DNA from 2 places in the Bradyrhizobium barranii subsp. barranii genome. Region 1 is predicted to be linked to the other one. Evidence: riboswitches for the same ligand, from Rfam matches in the RefSeq annotation. Region 1 holds a riboswitch; the other holds the start of a gene.

Evidence for each region. A riboswitch is a leader RNA that binds a small molecule or an ion and turns the genes downstream of it on or off. The one in region 1 is predicted to bind cobalamin.
Region 2: it holds a riboswitch for cobalamin, as region 1 does, so the genes downstream of both, metE (5-methyltetrahydropteroyltriglutamate--homocysteine S-methyltransferase) here and J4G43_RS15010 (ribonucleoside triphosphate reductase) in region 1, are expected to answer to the same signal.

What each region holds. Positions count from the first base shown of each region.
Region 1 covers NZ_CP086136.1:3,106,142-3,114,335, forward strand. Annotated here, with positions in the region: gene istB (IS21-like element helper ATPase IstB) at 1-8, opposite strand, end outside; gene istA (IS21 family transposase) at 5-1,537, opposite strand; gene J4G43_RS15000 (short-chain fatty acyl-CoA regulator family protein) at 2,245-2,412, shown strand; gene J4G43_RS15005 (hypothetical protein) at 2,558-3,136, shown strand; cobalamin riboswitch at 3,097-3,308, shown strand; gene J4G43_RS15010 (ribonucleoside triphosphate reductase) at 3,416-5,452, shown strand; gene nrdD (anaerobic ribonucleoside-triphosphate reductase) at 5,466-5,657, shown strand; gene J4G43_RS15020 (anaerobic ribonucleoside-triphosphate reductase activating protein) at 5,614-6,267, shown strand; gene J4G43_RS15025 (hypothetical protein) at 6,423-6,560, opposite strand; gene ltrA (group II intron reverse transcriptase/maturase) at 6,948-8,194, shown strand, end outside.
Region 2 covers NZ_CP086136.1:8,909,200-8,917,393, reverse strand. Annotated here, with positions in the region: gene J4G43_RS43490 (carbonic anhydrase) at 471-1,214, opposite strand; gene J4G43_RS43485 (thermonuclease family protein) at 1,223-1,939, opposite strand; gene J4G43_RS55495 (hypothetical protein) at 2,279-2,410, shown strand; gene J4G43_RS43480 (nodulate formation efficiency C protein) at 3,063-3,788, opposite strand; cobalamin riboswitch at 4,788-4,989, shown strand; gene metE (5-methyltetrahydropteroyltriglutamate--homocysteine S-methyltransferase) at 5,091-7,436, shown strand.

The sequences.
Region 1 (8,194 bases):
CCGGTCATGCTGCCTCTCCCAGGTTCGAGCGGCCCGACATGACGCTGACGGAGGCGAGTTCATCGTAGACGTCGAGCGGCGCCAGCTTGACGGCGACACGCGGGATCGAGGCCGCCTCGGGCCGGAAGCGGTCGCGCAGCGCGGCAAGATCGGGTAACTGCCCGGCGTCCAGATTCATCGCGATCGCCTCGGCGAGTTCTGCTTCGCAGGCGCGCTCGTGAGCCAGCGCCAGAAGCTCGACCGTCACCTTGCAGGCGCGCCGGTCATCACCATGCTCCCGCAAGGTCTCGAACAGACGTTTGTAAGCTGCTCGCGGGAAGAGTTGGTCGCGATAAACGAGATTGAGGAGCGCCATCGGCTTGCGCCGCAGGGCATGGATGACGTGCCGGTAATCCACGACATGACCGCCGTGGCTCTCGGACACAGGCCGACCGCGCCGCAGCGTTACGACCGGTGTGACGCCAAGGAAGCATTCGAGCCGGTCGTCGAAGATGCGCACACGCAGGCGATGGCCGATCAATCTTGAAGGCACGGTGTAGAACACGCGCCGCAGGATGAAGCCGCCTGACGACGTCACCGGGATCACTTTCTCCTCGAAGTCGGTCGTGCGGCCTTTTGGCAGCGGCGCCAATGCCTCCTTCTCGAGCGCGATCGGCTTGGCGAGGTTGGCGTTGCGCCGGCCGACAATCTCGTCGACAAAAGCCCGGTACGCATCGAGACTGGCGAAGTCGCGCGTCCCCCGCAGCAACAGCGCATCTTCCAGTGCCCGCTTGAGATGGCCGTGCGCGCTCTCGATCGAGCCGTTCTCATGTGCGATGCCCGCATTGTTGCGCGTTGGCGCCATGCCATAGTGGCCCATCAGCCCGGCGTAGCGCTGCGTCAGATCCTCCCGTGCGTCGGCGGCCAGATTGCGGAACGCTGCCGACAGGCTGTCGCTGCGATGCTCCCGCGGCACGCCGCCAAGCGCCCACAGCGCGTTCTGCAAGCCCTCTGCCAGGGCGACGAAGCTTTCGCCGCCGAGCACGACATGGGCATGCTCGAAGCCGGAGAACGCCAACCGGAAGTGATAGAGCCGGTGATCGAGCGGCTCACCCGCGATGGTAATACCGAGCGCGCTCACGTCGGTGAAGTCGGACAGACCCAGGCGGCCGGGCTCGTGCTGCTGGCGGAAGATCACGTCCTGTTCGGGGCCGTTGAGCGCCCGCCAGGCGTTGATGCGCCGCTCCAGCGTGCGGCGGATGTTCGGGTTCAGGTCATGATGCCGTCGGCGCAACTCGTCCAGCACGCCGATCACGCGGATGCCGGGCGCAGCCTTCAGGATCGGAACGATCTCGGCCTCCCAATACTGCGCGAGCGGATCGGACCGGCGCCGGCCCCTCGGCGTCTTCTTCTGCGATGGCGGGCGACAATCGCCCTCGATTCGATACGCGCTTGCCTTCGAGAACCCCGCCTTGGCCGCGGCGGCTTCGGGGGACAGTGTCTGTCGGTAGGTCATGTACAGCCTCATCTGGTGGTCGGTGATGTGGAAGCCAGGCAAGGCATCGATTCCCTCTTGTCGAGACGAATCAACAGCTTGCACCAGCCGCACCCGGCCGCCAGACGGGTCCGCAAACGCGCGACGCCGATGGGGACGGTCCTCCGGTCGGGCTACGCCCTCCCTTCGGTCCGCCCCCATCGGCGCAGTCTCACCTTGATTGTCGCTGGAGTCTCACCCTGATCGCCGCCGCGCACAATGATGTCGATTAGGGTATTTGGTGTGATTGATCGCCACTTTCGGAAAACTCCTTTCGCTCCGCCCAGTATGTTCGCGGTTCGCGATCGGCGAATAACTGGAACCCGACGCCGGCCAAGCGTCAGCCGTTAGATCAGGGCGAAGCCCTCGCTACCCACAAACGGAATGACCGCAGATTGCTCTGCGGCCCACCGGATCAAAATATGCTTGTCGGTACTGAAATGGGCAGACCGGCTCTGCCCGCCAGCATTAGCACCGAAGTGGCCCTTCTTCTCCCCGGGCAATTACGGATGGTCACGGGAGGCTCCGTGTCCGGAAAGACATTCGCTGGAGAGAAATTCCTTTCCGATGCTAACGGCAAACCGCGAGCGGCGGCGGGATAGCTCTCCCGGTAGTGCGAAGCGCTCGCACCCAAGGCGGCCGAAGCACAAGAACCAGCAACCCGAACGGCCGGCGGAGTGAGGAGGTCTGGCTTTTCCAGGGCGAAGGCCTCGCTATCCATGCGGCAGGAAATGCTCTTTTGCGGACCGCGGCGCTCGGCTGAACCTCCGCGAAAGACCTTTGTTATCGCACTCGGGTGCGACCTCCAGCACGCCGGTCGATTGGTCTATTCGGACGGCCTGGACCTCAGTAACCCCGCTGCGGTGACTCCGATCGGAGACGGCTGCCGGATCTGCTAACGACCTGCCTGCGCAGCGGGCATTCCCCTCAGCCGGACGTGCCCTGCAGGTTGACGAAAACCGCAGCGCCTGCGCCATACGCTGTGAGTTGACCGCAGCAATGTGCCGCGGGAGACTGTGAACGTCTCCGGAAGCCTTTGTTACAATGACGTCGAGCGATTCCAATCCGTATAGCCGCTATCTCGCAGTTTTGCATTCTTCAAACGGCGTCTCATTGACGTTCGGGCCCACGGCAGAGCTGACCCTCGGATCGCGGCGAAGAGCGATCGAGGCGCGGTGGCGTGTGGCCGGTTTGCTTCGGCGCCGCCGGTTCAAGACGTCGACCCAAGGCGAAGCGATCTGCACGACCATCGCGCCGCAGGACATCGACGAGCTTTCCGATCTTCTTGCGGTCGATGCTGCGCTCGATGCCTTTCGACAGGAACGGCTGCGTCCGCGTGTCGTTGAAGAAATCCTTGGGATTACATCGCGAGAGCGCCGCCGCTGGACCAAGGACGGACGGCTTCCTCAATCCGGGTCCGGATCGTTTCGCCGTGGCCGGCGCTCCATCCGGCCACAAAAATCGCGGCGCTGGCTAGGCAGCCCGAGACAATCGACGCGTGCCGCAACGAAGACGAGAACCCATGACAGGCTCTATACTTCCGCTGCAATAAACTACCTGTTGACACAGTATCGAATACGGCGGCTAGATGTAGTTGTCACGGTCTCTCGAATCACAAGATAGAGAGCTAAGAGGGAAGCCGGTACGGCCGAAAGCCAAAGCCGGCGCTGCCCCCGCAACTGTAAGCGGCGAGCCGCTGTCGATAGGGTCACTGGCGCAAAATCTCCGCGTCGGGAAGGCCAGACAGCGGCAATAACCCGCGAGCCAGGAGACCTGCCGCGACAACAACAGAGTCCTCGGGCGGGGTGTCCCGGTGGTCGCTTGCCGGCAGTCGGCCGCCGAGGGCGGCTCGTTTTCCGCATGCGCCTACCTCGGCCTTGCCCCAACCCATATGGGATGCCGATGTCTGGTCTGGGTCAAAGCAATTCTTTGCAAGCCGCATTGCCGCGCTCGATCGTCAAACGCGATGGCGGCACGGTTGTGTTCGATGCCGGCAAGATCCGTTCTGCGATCGCCCGCGCGGGACGGGCGACCGGCGAGTTCGACGACGAGGCGGCCGGCAGGCTCGCGGGAGAGACTATCAAGGTCATCGCGCACCGCTTCGCCGGCGCAACGCCGCAAATTGAAGAGGTGCAGGATATTGTCGAGCAGGTGCTGATCGCGGCCGACTATTTCGCCACTGCGCGAGCCTATATCGTCTATCGCGAGAAACGCGGACAGGCGCGCCAGGACCACAAGGCGATGGTTGATGTCGCCGCTTCCATCAACGAGTATCTCGAACGTACCGACTGGCGCGTGAATGCCAACGCCAACCAGGGCTATTCGCTGGGCGGCCTTATCCTGAACCTCTCGGGCAAGGTCGTCGCCAACTACTGGCTGTCGCACATCTACCCGCCGGAGATCGGCCGCGCCCATCGTGAAGGCGACATCCATATCCATGACCTCGACATGCTCGCCGGTTATTGCGCCGGCTGGTCGCTGCGCACGCTCTTGACCGAGGGACTGAACGGCGTGCCCGGCAAGGTCGAGGCCGGCCCGCCGAAGCATCTGTCGAGTGCGGTCGGGCAGATCGTCAATTTCCTCGGCACGTTGCAGAACGAGTGGGCGGGCGCGCAAGCCTTCAGTTCGTTCGACACCTACATGGCGCCGTTCATCCGGAGGGACGGCTTGAGCTACGGCGACGTACTGCAATCGATCCAGGAGCTCATCTACAACCTCAATGTCCCCTCGCGCTGGGGTACGCAGACGCCTTTCACCAATCTCACCTTCGACTGGACCTGCCCGGAGGACCTGCGCGATCAGGTGCCGGTGATCGGCGGAGAGGAGATGGATTTCACCTATGGCGACCTGCAGTCCGAAATGGACATGATCAACCGCGCCTATATGGAGGTGATGACGAAAGGTGACGCCAAGGGCCGTGTATTCACCTTTCCAATCCCGACCTACAACATCGCTGCGGATTTCCCGTGGGAGAGCGAGAACGCTGATCGCCTGTTCGAGATGACGGCGAAATACGGCCTGCCCTACTTCCAGAACTTCATCAATTCCGAGCTCAAGCCGAACATGATCCGCTCGATGTGCTGCCGGCTACAGCTCGATCTCACCGAGCTGCTCAAGCGCGGTAACGGCCTGTTCGGCAGCGCTGAGCAGACCGGCTCTATCGGTGTGGTTACCATTAATTGCGCTCGCCTCGGCTATCTGCATCGCGGCGACGAAGCGGGCCTATTCCATCGCCTCGATGCGCTGCTGGAAATCGGTCGCAACAGCCTGGAAATCAAGCGCAAGGTCGTGCAACGCTACATGGACGACGGACTTTTTCCCTATAGCAAGCGCTATCTCGGCACGCTGCGCAACCATTTCTCTACGCTCGGCGTCAATGGCGTCAACGAGATGATCCGCAACCTCACCGCCGATTGCGAGAACATCAGCACACCCTGGGGCCATGCCTTTGCGGTACGGCTGCTCGACCACGTGCGCGCGCGCATCGCCGCGTTCCAGACCGAAACCGGCATCCTGTTCAACCTCGAAGCCACGCCCGCGGAGGGCACGACCTACCGCTTCGCGAAGGAAGACCGCAAGCGCTACCCCGGAATCTTGCAGGCCGGCACCGACGATCTCCCCTATTACACCAATTCGAGCCAGCTTCCGGTCGGCCTCACCGACGATCCGTTCGAGGCCCTTGAGCGCCAAGACGAGCTGCAACGCAAATACACTGGCGGTACGGTGCTCCATCTCTACATGGGCTCACGCTTGTCCTCGGGCGCAGCGTGCAAGAAGCTCGTGCGGCGGGCGCTCTCAAATTTCCGCCTGCCCTACGTCACCGTCACGCCGACATTCTCGATCTGTCCGACGCATGGCTATCTCGAAGGCGAGCATGCCTTCTGCCCGAAATGCGACGCCGAACGGCTCGCAGCCAAGCGGCATGCCGCCGCGCACTGAAAGGAGACCACAGATGAACGAATCCACTGCCCGTGCGACCAGCACCGATTCCGCGGTGACGCTCAGCGACGACGAGCGCCAGCCCTGTGAGGTCTGGACCCGCGTGATGGGTTATCACCGGCCGGTGTCGTCGTTCAATCGCGGCAAGAAAGGCGAGCACAATGAGCGCAGGTTCTTCGCTGAAGCGCGCGTCGCGCTCGGCTGAATTGCGGATTGGCGGGCTCGCCCGGCTGTCCACCTGCGACTGGCCGGGCGAGCTCGTGGCAACGGTGTTCTGCCAGGGCTGCCCTTGGTCGTGCGGCTATTGCCACAACCCGCATCTGATTCCGCCGAGGGGAGAGTCGGAAATCGCGTGGCCGGACGTGCTGTCTTTTCTCGACAGCCGTCGCAGCCTGCTCGACGGCGTGGTGTTCTCTGGCGGCGAACCCACCCTCCAGGCGGCGCTGCCGGACGCGATGCGTGCTGTGCGACGCGAACTCGGCTTCCGCGTCGGATTGCACACCGCAGGGCCCTATCCCACACGGCTGTCCGCCGTACTGCCGCTCGTCGACTGGATTGGCTTCGACGTCAAGGCTGCGTTCGATGATTACGCGCGGATCACTGGCGTCATTGGGAGCGGCATTAAGGCCAAGGCCAGCCTCGTGCGTCTGCTCGAAAGCGGCGTCGCGTGCGACATCCGCACGACGGTTCATGATGCCTTGCTGGATCGCTCCGACCTGGCGCGTCTGGCGTCCGACCTTGTCGCGCTTGGCGTTCCTGCCCATCGGCTTCAGCCGTTCCGCGCGGCCGGATGCACGACCGCGAGCCTGCTTTAGTCCCCGTGAGCCGCTGCAGTCCGGGGTGCCGGCTGCAGCACCTATCCTTCCGCACTCATTCCACCCGAGTTGCGGTCCGCCAGACACCAGGCCATTTGCGATTCCCGGACCGAAGATACCGAGACCCAACAACGAGAGCGCTGCGAGTACTAGCACTACTTTGGGTGCGCCGGGAGACCGGCAAGGAATAGATGGTGGAAGTCCATTGCGATGAAGGTGTAGCGAACCACATCGGCCCCGAGCCGTGCGCAGGCGTCCGCGAGGGTGTCGGCGAAGCGTCGGTAGGGGAGCATGCAGGCCAGCCATTGAGCCGCGAAACAGTGTTATCTCGGGAGCCGACGCTGTCCAAAGAGCGGAAGGCAATATGGGCGAGTGCGCAAACGCGAGCACCCGTCCAACCCGGCGTGGTCGTAGACCCTGGCATGTATGGAAGCTCCTTGTACGGGAACCGGGATATCTCCGGGTCGGCCATCTTCCTTCTCGGAGGAGATGGTCCGCAGCGGGAAGGCGAGGAGCTGTAGCCGCTGATGCACGACACGGAGAAGTCTGACTCTGGCATAGTAGCTGAGAAGCCAACGAACAAAGCCGGATTACTGGCGGCGGAGTGGGCGGAGCCAAGGCCGGGGACCAAGGGAAACGCGGAACAGCAGCGCATGCACCGGACACAGGGCCGGGCTCGCATGACTCAGTCGCTGGACCGCGTACGGACAGCCGCAAGGCTGAGGAAGAAGGACCGGTTCACCGCGCTCTTTCACCACATCAATGTCGATACACTGCGGGCGGCGTTCTTTGCGCTCAGGCGTAAGGCTGCTCCCGGAGTGGATGGCATGACGTGGGAGGACTACGAGGAAGATCTCGAGCCCCGGCTCGCCGATCTGCACAAACGGGTCCAACGAGGAGCGTATCGCCCGCAACCGTCTCGCCGGACGTACATACCAAAGGCAGACGGCAAGCAGCGCCCGTTAGCGATCGCGGCTCTCGAAGACAAAATCGTCCAGGGCGCCACCGTCATCGTGCTCAACGCCATCTACGAAGGAGACTTCTGTGGCTTTTCCTACGGGTTTCGGCCCGGCAGAGGACCACATGATGCGTTGGACGCGCTCTGCACAGCGATCGAGACGCGGAACGTGAACTGGATCATTGACGCCGACATCCAAAACTTCTTTGGCGCAGTCAGTCAACCTTGGCTGGTTCGCTTCTTGGAACATAGGATCGGCGACAAGCGCATCATCCGCCTCATTCAGAAATGGCTGAAGGCGGGTGTTCTCGAAGACGGCGTCGTAGCCGCTGATGACAGGGGAACGGGTCAAGGTTCGGTGATTTCACCGCTTCTCGGCAACATCTACCTGCACTACGCTCTCGACCTGTGGGCCAAACGCTGGCGACAGCGCGAGGTCTCCGGCGGCATGATCATCGTGCGTTACGCGGACGATGTAGTAGTCGGCTTTGAGCGCGAGGATGACGCACGTCGTTTCCTTGACGCGATGCGCGCGAGACTGGAGGAGTTCGAGCTGACGCTCCACCCGGCCAAGACCCGCCTGATTGAGTTTGGTCGCCATGCGGCGGCTCAACGCAAGCAGCGCGGACTCGGAAAGCCGGAAACCTTTGCGTTCATGGGGTTCACGTTTATCTGCGGCAAATCACGCCAAGGGCGCTTCCAGCTTCAACGGAAGACCCGTAGCGACCGCTTGCGAACCAAACTCCGCGAAATCAAGGAGGAGCTAAGGCGCCGAATGCACTGGCCGATCCCTGCACAAGGGAAATGGCTGAGGCAGGTCTTGACCGGCCACTTTGCGTACTTTGCTGTCCCGACGAATGGCCGAGCGCTCAATGCGTTTCGGTTCTATCTGACCGATCTCTGGAGGCGGACGCTTCGGCGGCGCAGTCAGCGGACCTGTCTGACCTGGGATCGCATAACGCAGATCAC
Region 2 (8,194 bases), 4.9 Mb from region 1:
CGCGGGTGGCATGTTCGTTTACAGACCGGGCGGCCAGTCCTGCTGGTTGTTCTATGTGATCTGCAGCCCTGGCTGAGCTTGGTGATAAAGCAACACCATTCATGGCGTGCTCGATCGGAGCCAGAAGATCTCAGGATCGTCGCCGGCTCTGGAGTTCACAGCCAGGCAATGCGCTTTATCGCGATCTGCTGCCGGAACCACGCTATTGGGTTTGCAACTCAATATGGAGGCATGAACGCTGTCGGACGCGTTAGGTGCGTTTTTTGATGCTCGCCGCGTGTTGCTAGCATGAGTACGTAGAACATGAGCAGAATCAAGACGCCACGCATACCGAAGCACTTCCCGAGTTGATCATTTATTGTGGAGCGGATGGTATCCGGGGCATTTGTCGCAGACGATGGACCAAACAGCGGAGCGGAAGGGCCGTATCGCACGGCAGATGATTTGCCTCGGGTGTGAATGTGCTAGTGTCAGCTGACAATATCGACCTTACCGTTGTCGATCCGATACAGGGCCCCGACGACTTTCAGCCGGTTCTGCTCGACTGCAGCCTTCAGAATAGGGCCCGTCGATCTGAGTTTGTTGACATTGTCGATCACATTGTTTCGGGTTGCGCGGGCGGATGTATCGCCGGCCTGCCCTAGAGATGCGTTCACGGCGGGAGCAAGTGCGGTCACCAGGGCTGAAATGTGCCCTGGCGGCGGCTTATCTTGATGGAGCGACTTGATCGTAGCGTCTATCGCGCCGCAATGATCGTGGCCTAGTACGAGGATTAGCGGCGTGTTCAGTACTGCGACCGCATATTCCATACTGGCGAGTGTATCATCATTAGCGAAGTTGCCGGCGACGCGGCAGACAAACAAATCACCTAGCCCGCTGTCGAACACAAATTCGGGCGCCACGCGAGAGTCGGCGCAGCTCAGAACCGCCGCATATGGATTTTGGCCTTCGACCAAAGCCGAACGCTCGCGCCTAAGATCGTCGGCTCGTGATGCACCCTGGACATAACGTTCGTTTCCCATCAGCAGCCGCTTCAGGGCAGCATCTGGCGACAGCAGGTTATCTGGCTTGGGCGTGCTTTTTGCTTCCTTCGCATCGGCGATCTTATTGCCGAATCGCAGGAAAACTGTCGACGCAGCAAACAACAACAGCGAACGGCGCGAACGCGCGGTCCTGGTTAAATGGTACATATTTGGAGAATTGGCTGCATGCATGTGTCGCCTCAACGCACGGCCTTACGCCACCCGGTGGCTTCGGCTTCCGCTTCGCTACAAAACCAGCGTTCGCTACGCTTCTTCGTCATGTCGATTAGTTCGTAGCTGGCTTGCCCTGGCAGGTGATAGATCCGCTCGCCGCTGCGCTCGACAGTGCCTTTTATCAGGCACTCGGGGGACGGCGGTTCCGACAGCAGGACGGATCCGAGCAGTACTTCCTGCGCGTCGATCGGAACCGACCACGCGCCGACGATAATCGTGCCCTTATTGCGGCGAGGCCAGTCCCAGGGAGCGATGAACGCTCCCGACCACAGTCCCGTATGGGCTGTGCTTGCCGCCAACTCATAGACAGCGTGAGATGGAGCAGCCGATAGTGCCCAGCCCGAGCGTACCATCCAGACGTTCACATTCTCGCCTTCGATGAAGCAGTTACCGAGGGCTCGTCTGTACTCATCGACTCTCTGGGTATGACAATCCCAGGTTCGCCCATTTGAATGCTTGATAAGCTCGTCGCGAGCAGCTACGCCGCAGGCCCATTTCCGGCCCTTGGCGTCGAGACAAATCTGGTCCGTCTCAGGAGCTTCGATGCCTGAGAGCCGAACGTTGGTTTTGTCGATCTCGATCGTATTGCCGTCGAGGATGCGCGGAGCACCGCTGAACGTCGCGGCGCAGACCGGAGATGTGACGAGAGCGAGCAATGCGAACATAATTCCGCGGTTCTTCATCCCGACAACAACCTTTCGCTCCTGATCCACGTTTCACGCACGACACGGTGCCGATACATTCGACTGCTTGACAGCGTTACGTCCGTTATTCCGCCGGCATTTCCGACGCGCTTTATGAGGGCTTCGCCGGAACGCGAACCTACGGCCTGACGCTGCGTAAGGATCAAGTGATTTCTTTGGGGCGTGCGGCGCTATTCTTCGAGCATCAGCGGCTCTCTCACTAGGACCGCGCTTTACTCTCTCCACCTGAGGGGAGATCCTCGCGGGCGGCGCCGAACTGGCGATGCTGAACAAACCCGAACCCCGGAACGTTGTCTTTGCAAAAAAAAGTGGCCGACGATGAAGCGCTGGCTCGCGCTGGAGTCAGGCGTGGAGCATCAACCTTTCTGGTTGGCGACGGTTTCCATCGGCAAAATGGCCGCTGCCAACGGTTCTGCAATGAAATTTCGCACTTCACACGAAAAGATGTGAAAAAGATCGGTCTGGCTTTCTCTGACCGATTTAGAAGAAGACGCAATGGAGTTCAGGGTAGACGCCCGCGCATAACTTAACCTTCTTACGCCCGGCAAGATTGATCGTTGATGTCGACCTGGGCAGGTGGAGCAGAGTTAAACAGGCGTTTTCCATGCTTCGAAATCTGGATCGATGACATGCAGACGAATGGGTGCCAGCTAAGCTAGGGTCGAGCCAGTCTGGTCCTCGACGTTTTCTTGCGTACGGCCCCTGAGCTTCCCGGCCTGCGCGCTCGGAAATGCGCAAGCGCTCAGCGGTATGCCGGGTCGCTACCGGTGAACGTCTCCCGGTAACTTCCTCGCCGGTTTCGTCTCACACCCAGTTCCTGGTGCCTTCGACGTTGCTATACTCACGCACAGTGGTGTCCTCACACCGGCTGGAGTGAAGGCGGGAAAACCACATCTCGCAAGCTCGTGCGCGCCGCTGACACTAGGCGGAACAAACGCAATCGCGCGGCCGACCTTCTTGCGACGGGCCGGACTGCTGCGAGAAAGGCACCCGGACCGTTGCGGAAGCTAAAACAAAGCAAGTGCCGAGCGCGTATGTCTTGCAGTCGGTCCGAGGCACTGGGCCATGGAGGAACTGCGGCGCGATGTTGCTCTGCGGCAGTTTACTCGGGCCTTCGCTCTCCTAAGTCTTCCTCTTCATTTGGCTCGGTGCGTTGGAACCAGGAGCCAGGGGCAAATTTCGCGATGCGCTTGGCAAAGGAGGATTGTGGCTCCCAATCCTGTCCTTCTCTCTTTTCGAAAGTGATGACCCCGTTGTGTGCAAAATAACGTGGTCCTTGGATACTACAATTCACCAAGAGCAGAACGCGCCACACGTCACCCGTCTCGGCCGGTTTGCCATTCCGCTTCGGTAAGTAGTCCACTCCAACTGGTTCAATGATAGTACAGCGGCCCTGCCGCAGAAGATCGCCGAGCCGGCCTTGCGGGGTGGCCACGAAGTTGAAGTTGGCCGGATCATGCAGAAAGCGAAGATTTGCGTCCCTTTCGCCATCTGCGACTTCACTGGCGATCAGGGAGAGCGCCAGGGCGCGCCAGCCCAATTCCATCGGCTTCGCATAAGTCGACGCAAGTTCAAACGTGCCGTCGAGGGCGATCTTCCAGGTGATAACGTACTGTTCGTCCGATTTGTTGTCCCGGTGTCTGGTCCACGAAACGAAAATAAAGTCGTTTTGGCCAAGTTCAATAACGCCCCACATTTGAGGCACGAACTGTGCCACCTTCGAGACATTGGAGATAATTTGTTCTATCGTCTCACCATCTTGCGCTCGCCAAGTTGACTTCAATCGTTCGACAAGGGGGCTGTCGCTGGCCCGAATATTGTTGCTCATGGCAGCCGGCCAGGCGAGGCAGATTAAAAATCCGACCAAGCAAAGCCATAGCGCGGGTCTTCCAGACATTCTCTTCATAACCCTCGGCCTATCGCGTTTCATCCAAACATCTTGTAAAGCAGGCAACCTCGAACCTGCTATGAGCCATCGCAAGAAGTTTACGGGGATGCGACGTGGCACCCGCTGGCTGTCCCGCGCGATCAGGCGCTCCCTGTATGTCATGCGCAGCTAACTTCCCCGACAGCGACTGCGTCAATTGGCTGAGCTGGACCTGCCCAGCAGGAGGAGACTGGGCATGCCGAGGGTCTGCATTCTTCGTGCCAGGCAATAGGCGGAAATTTTCACAGAGTTTGTGTCGCTCTTGTCGACTTTCTGACCTTTGCACGTTTTCGGTGTTCCTATTCAGTGTATCCGCCGCAGCTTGTGCATCCTTGTCCCGCACCGGATATTTAGCAGAAGAGTTGAACGCCTCGATGCCGGATGCCTGATGGACGGAAGTGCGTTTGCCGCTATTGAGCTGTGTGGTTCGCTATCGTGCCGCCGGCGTTCGAGCTGCATGATTGCCAGCGGCACCAAGCCGGCTTGATCCCGGCTTTGAAGTCTGGGTGGCACGCAAATCAACCCCTCGCCTCGTATGTTGCTAAATTCCGCCACGTGCCTTGGCCTATTCGCTGCAGATCCTTTAGTTGAGAGAATAGCTGGCTAGCCGAGGTGCTGGGCGAAACTCTGGAAATCGCAAGGCCGCATCGAAAGCATTCTGATAGAAACGTCGGTACTCCCGCCGGAAGGCTGCTTCTGTCCCTTTCATCGATCTAGCGTGCGGCTCCAGCTCCGGATGCTATTCCGGTATCTGAGAAGGATATGTCTGATTATGACATCTCTGATTAGAGAATGTTTCTGGATGGTGGTAAGTCACAGAGATGCACGGTCATTCGGCTAGCAGATGTCGCAGATTAGCTTGCACATAATCTGAGAGGTTGACGGAAGAGTTCTCGTGCCGATAATCCAAGTCGTCGAGGTTCTCCGGTTCCCATTGATCCGGAGCTAAGAGGGAAGCCGGTGCAAATGCCGGCGCTGCCCCCGCAACTGTAAGTGGCGAGCCGCTGTCCAACGATGTCACTGAAGCCTGCACGGCTTCGGGAAGGCCGGACAGCAGCGATGACCAGCAAGCCAGGAGACCGGCCCCGACAATATATTGGTCCACGGGCGGGGTGTCTCGGTGGTACGCCAAGCAGCCGTCGCACGCGCGACTTCTCCTGCCTGCGTCCGCCATGGCCTTTGTCCCCAACAGGGGTTAACGCGATGTCTCCTCTCTCTCTTCCAGTTGCTACGCTCGGAACGCCACGCATCGGCCCAAGGCGTGAGCTCAAGCTCGCTCTAGAAAGCTACTGGTCTGGAAAGATTAGTGAACAGCAGTTGTACGAAGACGCATCCGGCCTACGCGCAGCGAACTGGGCTCGTCAAAAATCGCTCGGCGTCACGATCATTCCGTCAAACGACTTCTCGCTGTATGATCAGGTGCTTGATACAAGTGTCATGGTTGGCGCCATCCCGGAGATCTACGCCTCGAGCGGAGAATCCGTTTCGCTCCAGACGTACTTCGCCATGGCCCGCGGATCGCAATGCGGCGATCAGGATGCGAGTTGCGACCAGAGTACGCGGGGATCTGGCGTGCCCGCGCAGGAAATGACCAAGTGGTTCGATACCAACTACCACTACATGGTTCCCGAGTTTTACCGGGGACAGGCGTTCAGACTGTGCTCTCGCAAACCCGTCGAAGAGTATGAGGAAGCCAGGGCTCTTGGCTTTCAGACCCGCCCTGTCCTGATCGGGCCGGTCACATTTTTAAAGCTCGGCAAGAGTACCGATAGCGCGTTCCAGCCCCTCTCTCTCCTCGATGATCTGATACCTGTCTATATCGACCTTCTGCATGAATTAGCCAAACGAGGGGCAAGTTGGGTTCAGTTTGATGAGCCCTGCCTGGTCCTTGATCTGGATGAGGCGGCGCGACAATCGTTGCTGCACGCCTATAACCGGTTCGCAAAGGAGGGACCCGCTATCAAGATCATGCTTGCGAGCTATTTCGGCGCCCTAGGCGACAATCTGGATACTGCCTTGAGCCTGCCAATTTCCGGTCTGCACGTCGATTTGGTTCGAGCGCCAGAACTATTGGATCAGATCATTGCTGACGGCCGAAGTGATCTCGTCATGTCGCTCGGTGTCATCGACGGCCGCAATGTGTGGCGGTCGAACTTGCCGTCGCTCCGTCAGCGGCTGAAGCCCTCGATTGCGAAGCTTGGCAGGCACCGTGTACAGCTCGCTCCGTCCTGCTCGCTGCTTCACGTGCCGGTCGATGTTGAACTCGAGACCGGGCTCGCGTCCGACGTCAAGAGCTGGCTTGCTTTCTCGGTTCAGAAGATGCGTGAGCTTGCGATCCTGGCGCGGGTACTCGCAGGCGACCAGAATGTTGGGCTAGCTCTTGCCGAGTCGGAATGCGCCGCGACTGCCCGCCGGACCTCGCCGAAGATCCATAATGCCAACGTCGCTGTCCGAATGAGGGCGATCGATCAGACGATGCGCCAGCGCGCCACCCCGTTTGCCCGTCGTTCCGAGATCCAAAGGGAACGCTTTGGACTGCCGGCTTTTCCTACCACGACGATAGGATCGTTTCCGCAGACCGCAGCGGTGCGAAATGCTCGCGCGGCGCATGCGCGAGGTGCGATGAGCGAGGAGCAATACGACAGGTTCCTCAAAGAGGAGATAGCCCGCGCCGTACGTTGGCAGGAGGACATCGGTCTTGACGTCCTCGTGCATGGCGAATTCGAGCGTAATGACATGGTGCAGTACTTCAGCGAGCAACTCGCCGGCTTCGCATTTACAAGGAACGGATGGGTTCAGTCCTATGGTTCGCGCTGCGTTAGGCCCCCGATCCTGTTTGGCGATGTAGTGCGGCCGAAGCCGATCACCGTGGAATGGTGGCGCTACGCGCAATCACTAACTGGTAAGCCGATGAAGGCGATGTTGACCGGACCGGTGACGATCCTGAACTGGTCGTTTGTTCGCGATGATATTCCTAGAAGCGAGGTCTGCCGTCAGCTTGCGCTCGCGATGCGCGATGAAGTCCGCGATCTCGAGAATGCCGGTGCAGCCATAATACAGATCGACGAAGCTGCACTCCGCGAAGGATTGCCATTGTGCCGGTCGGACTGGAAGGCATATCTCGATTGGGCCGGAGATTGCTTCCGCCTCTGCTCATCGGGCGTTACCGATCAAACGCAAATCCATACACATATGTGCTACTCAGAGTTTAACGACATCATCGGTGCGATCGCTGCAATGGATGCGGATGTCATTTCAATCGAGACGTCGCGATCGAAAATGGAGCTACTGGATGCGTTCAGGAAGTACGAATATCCAAATCAAATCGGACCGGGCGTGTACGACATTCACTCTCCACGCGTCCCCGAGACGGGCGAAATGAAGGAGCTGATGGTGCTAGCTCGGACGCGTTTGCAGGATTCGCAGCTTTGGGTCAATCCGGACTGCGGCCTAAAAACGCGCAAATGGGAGGAGGTTCGGCCGGCGCTCACCAACATGGTCGCTGCCGCGCGCGAACTGCGCGCTGCATCCGATCCGCAAATCGGTTGATCCCGAGCTCCGGTCTGTTCTCAACAAAGCTAATTCGGTTGTGGTGATTTGCGCTTTCCACAATATCGAGGCTACCATTGCCGCCGACATGATGCCCGGTCCACTTCGTGGACCGGGGAAGGTACGGTCTCGGAGAAAAGACGGTGACGCGTTGCGCTAGTTTCGTTGGCCGGGGTAGAATTGCCGGCTGCTCGATCACGGCGACAACATTCGCCGAAAATCTGCAACCCATATAAGCAGAAGTGTATTGCAGCTAATCATGCCGTGGTACGCGGCCGTATAGGTTGAGATTTGGAAATTTACGCCGAGATTTGTCGCTCATGGGCACGTTGGCAACGGCCGCGACAGCAATGAGAAAACTAATGCTTGACGGACACCGCAAGGCACTCGGCGCGGATTCGGTCCGCTCGGAGATGCCGTCAGGCTCCCTCATTCGATCCACGAGATAGTTTCAGAAGAGAGGACGGCGAAGGCAGTCCGTACCCCAACTCACACCAATCCATTTGGGATAACGGCGCTATCCGGGCCACATACGCCAATGCGTCGGCCGCACCGCGATTTGCTCTCCGGTATTCGCGTTGATCCATCCGCCGAAGATCCGGCGGCAAGGAAAGACCACCCGGTGAATTGAATTACCCTCGATCACGGCAATCTCCAGATCCTGATCGAAGGGCGGCGCCTTTCCAAGCTGCTCCCATGTCAGATCATTAGATCCTGGCCGGTGTTCATAGCTGCGGGGTGACAAATTCAGATACCTT